Regions from separate parts of the Bradyrhizobium sp. 27S5 genome, predicted to be linked through region 2. Evidence: riboswitches for the same ligand, from Rfam matches in the RefSeq annotation. Region 2 holds a riboswitch; the other holds the start of a gene.
The links. A riboswitch is a leader RNA that binds a small molecule or an ion and turns the genes downstream of it on or off. The one in region 2 is predicted to bind glycine.
Positions count from the first base shown of each region.

Region 1: linked by a shared signal. The riboswitch ahead of gcvT (glycine cleavage system aminomethyltransferase GcvT) and the one ahead of WDM24_RS26480 (D-amino acid dehydrogenase) in region 2 are both predicted to bind glycine.

Region 1 covers NZ_CP147714.1:5,792,570-5,795,795, forward strand. The annotation lists gene alaS (alanine--tRNA ligase) at 1-1,390, opposite strand, end outside; glycine riboswitch at 1,592-1,681, shown strand; gene gcvT (glycine cleavage system aminomethyltransferase GcvT) at 1,822-2,967, shown strand; gene gcvH (glycine cleavage system protein GcvH) at 2,988-3,226, shown strand, end outside.
Region 2 covers NZ_CP147714.1:5,609,516-5,612,741, reverse strand. The annotation lists gene WDM24_RS26485 (ArgE/DapE family deacylase) at 1-400, opposite strand, end outside; gene WDM24_RS26480 (D-amino acid dehydrogenase) at 636-1,943, opposite strand; glycine riboswitch at 2,009-2,124, opposite strand; glycine riboswitch at 2,128-2,234, opposite strand; gene WDM24_RS26475 (M20/M25/M40 family metallo-hydrolase) at 2,327-3,226, opposite strand, start outside.

The sequences.
Region 1 (3,226 bases), 180 kb from region 2:
TCTCGGTCTCATAGCCGAGGAATTCGGTCGCACCGAGCTTCTCGCGCAGCGGAAACCAGATCGCTTCGGTCGTCGCCTCGCCCGAACCTGTCCAGGAGGCGCGCGCCTTGACGCGCTGCCGCTCCATCGCATCGGTGAACGCCGCCTGGTCGACGCTGATGCCGCGCGACTTCAGCGCGTCCTGCGTCAAATCCAACGGGAAGCCAAAGGTGTCGTACAGCGTGAACGCGGTGTCGCCGTCGAACATGTCGCCCTTCTTGAGGCCGGCGCTCTTCTCGTCGAGGATCGATAGGCCGCGCACCAGCGTCTTGCGGAAGCGCGTCTCTTCCAGCCGCAGCGTCTCCTCGATCAGGTTCTCCGCACGCACCAGGTCCGGATAGGCCTGGCCCATCTCGCGGACCAGCGCCCAGACCAGCCGATGCATCAGCGGCTCATGCGCGCCGAGCAATTGGGCATGGCGCATCGCACGGCGCATGATCCGGCGCAGCACGTAGCCGCGGCCCTCGTTCGACGGCAGCACGCCGTCGGCAATCAGGAACGCCGACGAGCGCAGATGGTCCGCGATAACCCGATACGACGCAACGGTCTGCTCGTTCGGACCGTGTCCGAGCGCGGATGCGGCCGCATCGATCAAATGGTGGAACAGATCGGTCTCGAACACGCTTTCGGCGCCTTGCAGGATCAAGGCCATGCGTTCCAGGCCCATGCCGGTGTCGATCGAGGGACGCGGCAGCGGCACGCGCTCCTCCTTCGTCACCTGGTCGAACTGCATGAACACCAGGTTCCAGAACTCGAGGAAGCGATCGCCGTCCTCCTCCGGACTGCCCGGAGGTCCGCCCCAGATATGCTCGCCGCGGTCGATGAAGATCTCGGAGCACGGACCGCACGGCCCGGTATCGCCCGCCGCCCAGAAATTGTCCGACGTCGCGATGCGGATGATGCGGTCGTCCGAGAAGCCGGCGATCTTCTTCCAATGGCCCGCCGCCTCGTCGTCGTCGTGGTAGATGGTGACGAGCAGCTTGTCCTTCTTCAGCCCGAAATCCTTGGTGACCAGGTTCCAGGCGAGCTCGATCGCGCGCTCCTTGAAGTAATCGCCGAACGAGAAGTTGCCGAGCATCTCGAAGAAGGTGAGATGGCGCGCGGTGTAGCCGACATTGTCGAGGTCGTTATGCTTGCCGCCGGCGCGCACGCATTTCTGCGCGGTGGTCGCGCGCTGATAGGAACGCTTCTCGACGCCGGTGAAGACGTTCTTGAACTGCACCATGCCGGCCGCCGTGAACATCAGGGTCGGGTCGTTGCGCGGCACCAGCGGCGACGACGGCACGATTTCGTGGCCGTTCGCCTTGAAGTAGTTCAGAAAAGTCGACCTGATGTCGTTGACGCTGCTCATGTTCATCCAATCGGAAATAGGGGCCGGTCAGCCGCAAAAAGGCGTCATTTCCGGCCGAACGCTTTTAGACAAGGCCAGCTGCGGTGTCCAGAAACTGTGCAGGCGGATCATGGGCTTGCCGCGGCAGCACAAAGCCCATTGGATAGTTGCTGCGGCTGCGTTGACAGTCTTGGTGGCGCCGTGTTTTCTACCTACCTATAGCTAAGTCACGTCGGGAGAGACCGGCCTTGCGCCGGCGCCGAAGGAGCAACCGCCCCGGAAACTCTCAGGCAAAAGGACCGCGTGACGTCTGACATCTGGAAAGAGGCGCTGGGGTCATCCCCGATGCGTCCGCCGACGGGATAATACTCTCAGGCACAGCGACAGATGGGGCTTTCTGCAGGTTTCTCAAGGGGAAATAGGTCCCCTGCGGGAACCGCGAGGGCCCTGTGATGCTTGCGCGCGAAACTTCCCCGCTGAAACAGACCCCGCTGCACGCGCTGCACCTGGCGCGCGGCGCCAAGATGGTGCCGTTCGCCGGCTATGACATGCCGGTGCAATACACCGCCGGCGTGCTCAAGGAGCACTTGCACACCCGCAGCAACGCCGGCCTGTTCGACGTGTCCCACATGGGCCAGCTCGCGCTGAAGCCCAAATCCGGCAAGGTCACTGATGCAGCGCTCGCGCTGGAAAAACTGGTGCCGCAGGACATTGTCGGCATCGCGCCGGGACGGCAGCGCTACGCCCAATTCACCAATGACGACGGCGGGCTGCTCGACGATTTGATGGTCGCGAATTTCGGCGATCATTTGTTCCTGGTGGTGAACGCCGCCTGCAAGGCCGAGGACGAGGCGCATCTGCGCGCGCATCTCTCCGACGCCTGCGAAATCGTGTCGCTGGCCGACCGCGCGCTGATCGCGCTGCAGGGGCCGACAGCCGAATCGGCGCTGGCGAAACTTTGTGCAGATGTCAGTTCGATGAAATTCATGGACGCCGGCCCGCGCCGCGTCGCCGATATCGACTGTTTCGTCTCGCGCTCCGGCTACACCGGCGAGGACGGTTTTGAGATCTCGGTGCCGGCGGACAAGGCCGAAACCCTGGTCACCGCACTGCTGGACAATCCCGACGTGCTGCCGATCGGGCTTGGCGCGCGCGACAGCCTGCGGCTCGAAGCCGGGCTTTGCCTCTATGGCCACGATATCGACACCACGACGACGCCGGTCGAAGGCGCGCTGGGATGGTCGGTACAGAAGGTTCGCCGCAGCGGCGGCGGCCGCGCCGGCGGTTTTCCGGGCGCCGACAAGATCCTCGCACAGTTCGCGCAAGGCGCTTCCCGCCGCCGTGTCGGCTTGCGACCGGAAGGCCGCGCGCCGGTGCGCGAAGGCGCCGTCCTGTTCGCCGATCCGACCTCGACCGAGCCAATCGGCAAGGTGACGTCGGGCGGCTTCGGCCCGAGCCTCAATGCGCCGGTTGCGATGGGCTATCTGCCGACCTCGCTTTCCGCGCTCGACACCACCGTTTTCGCCGAGGTGCGCGGCCAGCGGCTGCCGCTGAAGGTCGCCGCCACGCCCTTCGTTCCCAACACCTACAAACGCTGAACGCCAAAGGATCGATCCCCATGACGACGCTGTACACGTCCGACCACGAATGGCTCCGCATCGAGGGCGACGTCGCCACGATCGGGATCACCGACTACGCGCAATCGCAGCTCGGCGACGTCGTGTTCGTCGAATTGCCGAAGGTCGGCCGCAGCCTGAAGAAGGCCGAGGCCGCCGCCGTCGTCGAATCCGTCAAGGCCGCCTCCGACGTCTACGCGCCGATCACCGGCGAGGTGATCGAGGTCAACGAAGAACTCGC
Region 2 (3,226 bases):
CGTCGCGCACGGCGCCTGCGAACGGCGGCTGGTCCCAGAGGTCAGCGGGCCCCTCCGGCACCACGTCGATATGACCTTGCAAGATCAGGCTGCGCCCGCTGCCTTTGCTGTTCTTCGTCGCAACAACCTGCTGCGATCCGGCAAGATCGATGCCGTCCATTGGCGCAGCCTTCGGATGGCTCATCAGATTGACGTCCGCAAGGCTGAACACATCGACGTCGTAGCGGCGCTTTGCGAACTGCTCGGCCAGCCAAAGTTGTTGCGGCGCCTCCTGTCCGCGCAAGCTGCGGAACTGCACCATGCTTGACAGGAACGCGATCTGATCGTCGAAGTTTCGATCGACGGCCGCGCACAGCTCTGCGGCAATCTGATCAGGCTTGGTCAACGTCTCAGTTGTCATGTCGCGCCTTTCGTGGAGCCCTGTGCAGAAGGCTGAGCGTTGACTGTTTTGGAAAGACGGCGCACGGAGTTGGCGCAATGTCATGCGTGCCCGCCACCCCAATGCGCATTGTCCCCTCTCGCGATGAAGCGCTTTTTCCCATTGTGACGCTAGTTCCTATCACGCGGTGTTTCTCAGCGAATTCCGACTTCGGCACTGGCAAATACGCTCATATTCTTCCTCTTCGGCCGGATAATTAGGGGAAAGCTGCGTGTGTGGTCTCGGTCGTATCGACCTGCGACGGCACCATTGAAGGCGTGTCGAGGTCGCTCCAATCATCGATCGCCCCTGCTACCATCTGCGCCGTCGCGGCCGAGAGCGTCCAGCCGAGATGACCGTGGCCCGTATTGTAAAACACGCCCGGAATCCGTCCGGCGCGAACCACCGGCATCATGTTCGGCATCATCGGGCGCAGGCCCGCCCATGGCACGATCTTCGAGGTGTCGATCCCGGGGAAATGAAGTCGCACCCAGTCCACCAGCGGCTGGATCCGGTCGGCGCGAATGTCGCGGTTGAAGCCGTTGAACTCGGCGGTGCCGGCGACGCGGAAGCGGTCGGCGCCGAGCCGGCTGGTGACGATTTTCGCAGCTTCATCGAGCAGGCTGACGGTCGGCGCAGCGTCCCGGCTCTGCGGCGCATCGAGTTGCACCGTGATCGAATATCCCTTCACCGGATAGACGTTGACGCGGTCGTTGAGCATGCCAGCGAAGTGACGGCTCGCCACCCCGGCGCAGATGACCAAACCGTCCGCCTGTAACTCATGCCGCGTCGCGACGTCAGCGTCGTGCGAAGCGGCTTCGTTCCAACTGACCCGGAAGCCGTCGTCGCCGCGCGCGATCGCATCGACATCGGCTTCGTGGATGAAGGCCGCGCCGCGGCGGATGCAGGCGTCGGCAAGCCCGCGGGTGAACTTGTGGATATCGCCGGTCGCGTCCGACGGCGTGAAGAAGCCGCCATAGCAGGCCGTCTGCAGCGCGGGTTCGATGGTGCGGATTTCGTCCGCCGTCACCGGCCGGCGGTCGAGCCCGCCTTGCTGCAGCAGTGTGTTGACCCGCAGGCCCGCTTCGAAGCCGGCCTTGTCGTGATAGACGTGCAGGATGCCGCGGCGTTCGAGATCGAAGGCGATGTTCTCGCGCTGCGCGATCGAGAACAAATGCTTGCGCGCTTCGATTGCGAGCCGCGTGGTCTCGATGGTGTTGCTGCGATAGCGGCCGATGTGGCCGACGAACTCTCCGATCCAGGAATATTTGTGCCAGCTCGGCTTCGGGTTCATCAGCAGCGGCGCGTCGCTCCTGAGCATCCAGCGCAGACCCTTGAGGATGGTTGCGGCGCTGTTCCAGACTTCCGCGTTGCTGGCGGAAAGCTGCCCGCCATTGGCGAACGAGGTTTCCATCGCGGCGTAGCGATGCCTGTCGAGGACAGTCACCCGGTAGCCGCGTTCGAGCAGGGCATAGGCCGTCGTCACGCCGGTGATGCCGGCGCCAATGATCGCAATGTGAGGCATGATGGCCTTCAGGCTCCCGTGGGTTAGAGTCGCCGAACCACCGGTGAAACCGGCGTCGGCGCCCCATCTGTCACGGTACCTGAGAGCTTGATCCGCATCGGGCCGAGGCCCAATAGCGAACTATCCCCTTCGGTGGACGTCATGGCCCTTGATGTGCGGCCATGTCCGTCTCTCTCCAGATCGTCCTGACGATACAGTCCTTTTGCCTGAGAGTTTCCGGGGCGGTTGCTCCGTCGGCGCCGAAGCCAACAACACGCATGTTGTTGCTCCGATCTCTCCCGCATCGTCGTGTTGGACGGCCGGACCGTAGGCGAAGCCTGAAAATTGGACAAGGCTAAATTTCGATCCGGCAGTGCCAACGTGTTGTGCAGTGCAAATCGATGTCAGTCCAGCGTCGCCAGCAGTGCCGCCATCAGGCGGCCGCGTTCGGCGAGGCTGTCGACCTCGATATGTTCGTTGAGCGTATGCGCGTCTGCGCCGCGAACGCCGAGGCCGTCGAGCGTGGGGATACCCATCGCGCCGGTGAAGTTGCCGTCCGAGCCGCCGCCGGCGCTGCCATGCGGCAGATCGAGGCCCATCGCCGCCGCGAGGCCCTTTGCCTTTTCATAGAGCGCCATGGTGCCGGCATCCGGCTCCCACACCGGGCGGGTGACGCCGCGCGTCACCTTGAATGTCACGTCGTTGGCGGTGCCGGACAGCGCCAGCATGCGCTCGACGCCGCGGTCGAGATCGGCCTGGCGCTTGGCCATGCTGAGCGCTTCGCCGGTGCAGGTCGTCGCAACGCAATTGACCCATTGGCCGCCATGCACGATGCCGACCGAGAACGTGCAGTCCTCGGTGGTCATGCCGTCGATGGCGATGATCTGCCGGGCCATCTCGCGGATCGCGGAGCGGCCCGACGACAGCGTCGCGCCGGCGTGGCTCGGCTTGCCTGTTGCTTCCAGATTGAAGCGCGCGATCGCGTAGCGACCGGTGACGACGCCGTTGTTCGGACGGCCGGGCTCCGGCACCAGCACATATTTGTTGCGCGCGGCTTCCGCCTCGATGATGTCGCGCGTCGACGGCGTGCCGACCTCTTCATCGGGGGTGAACAGCACCGTGATCGGCAGCGGTGTCGTGAAGGCCGCGCGCGCCAATTGCCTGATCGCCTCGATCGACAGGTAGTTGCCGCCCTTCATGTCGAAGATGCCGGGCCCGAAACATTTGTTGCCTTCGCGCCGCCACTTCAGCTTCTCGATGGTGCCGACCGGGTGCACGGTGTCCAGATGGCCGGCGATCAGGAT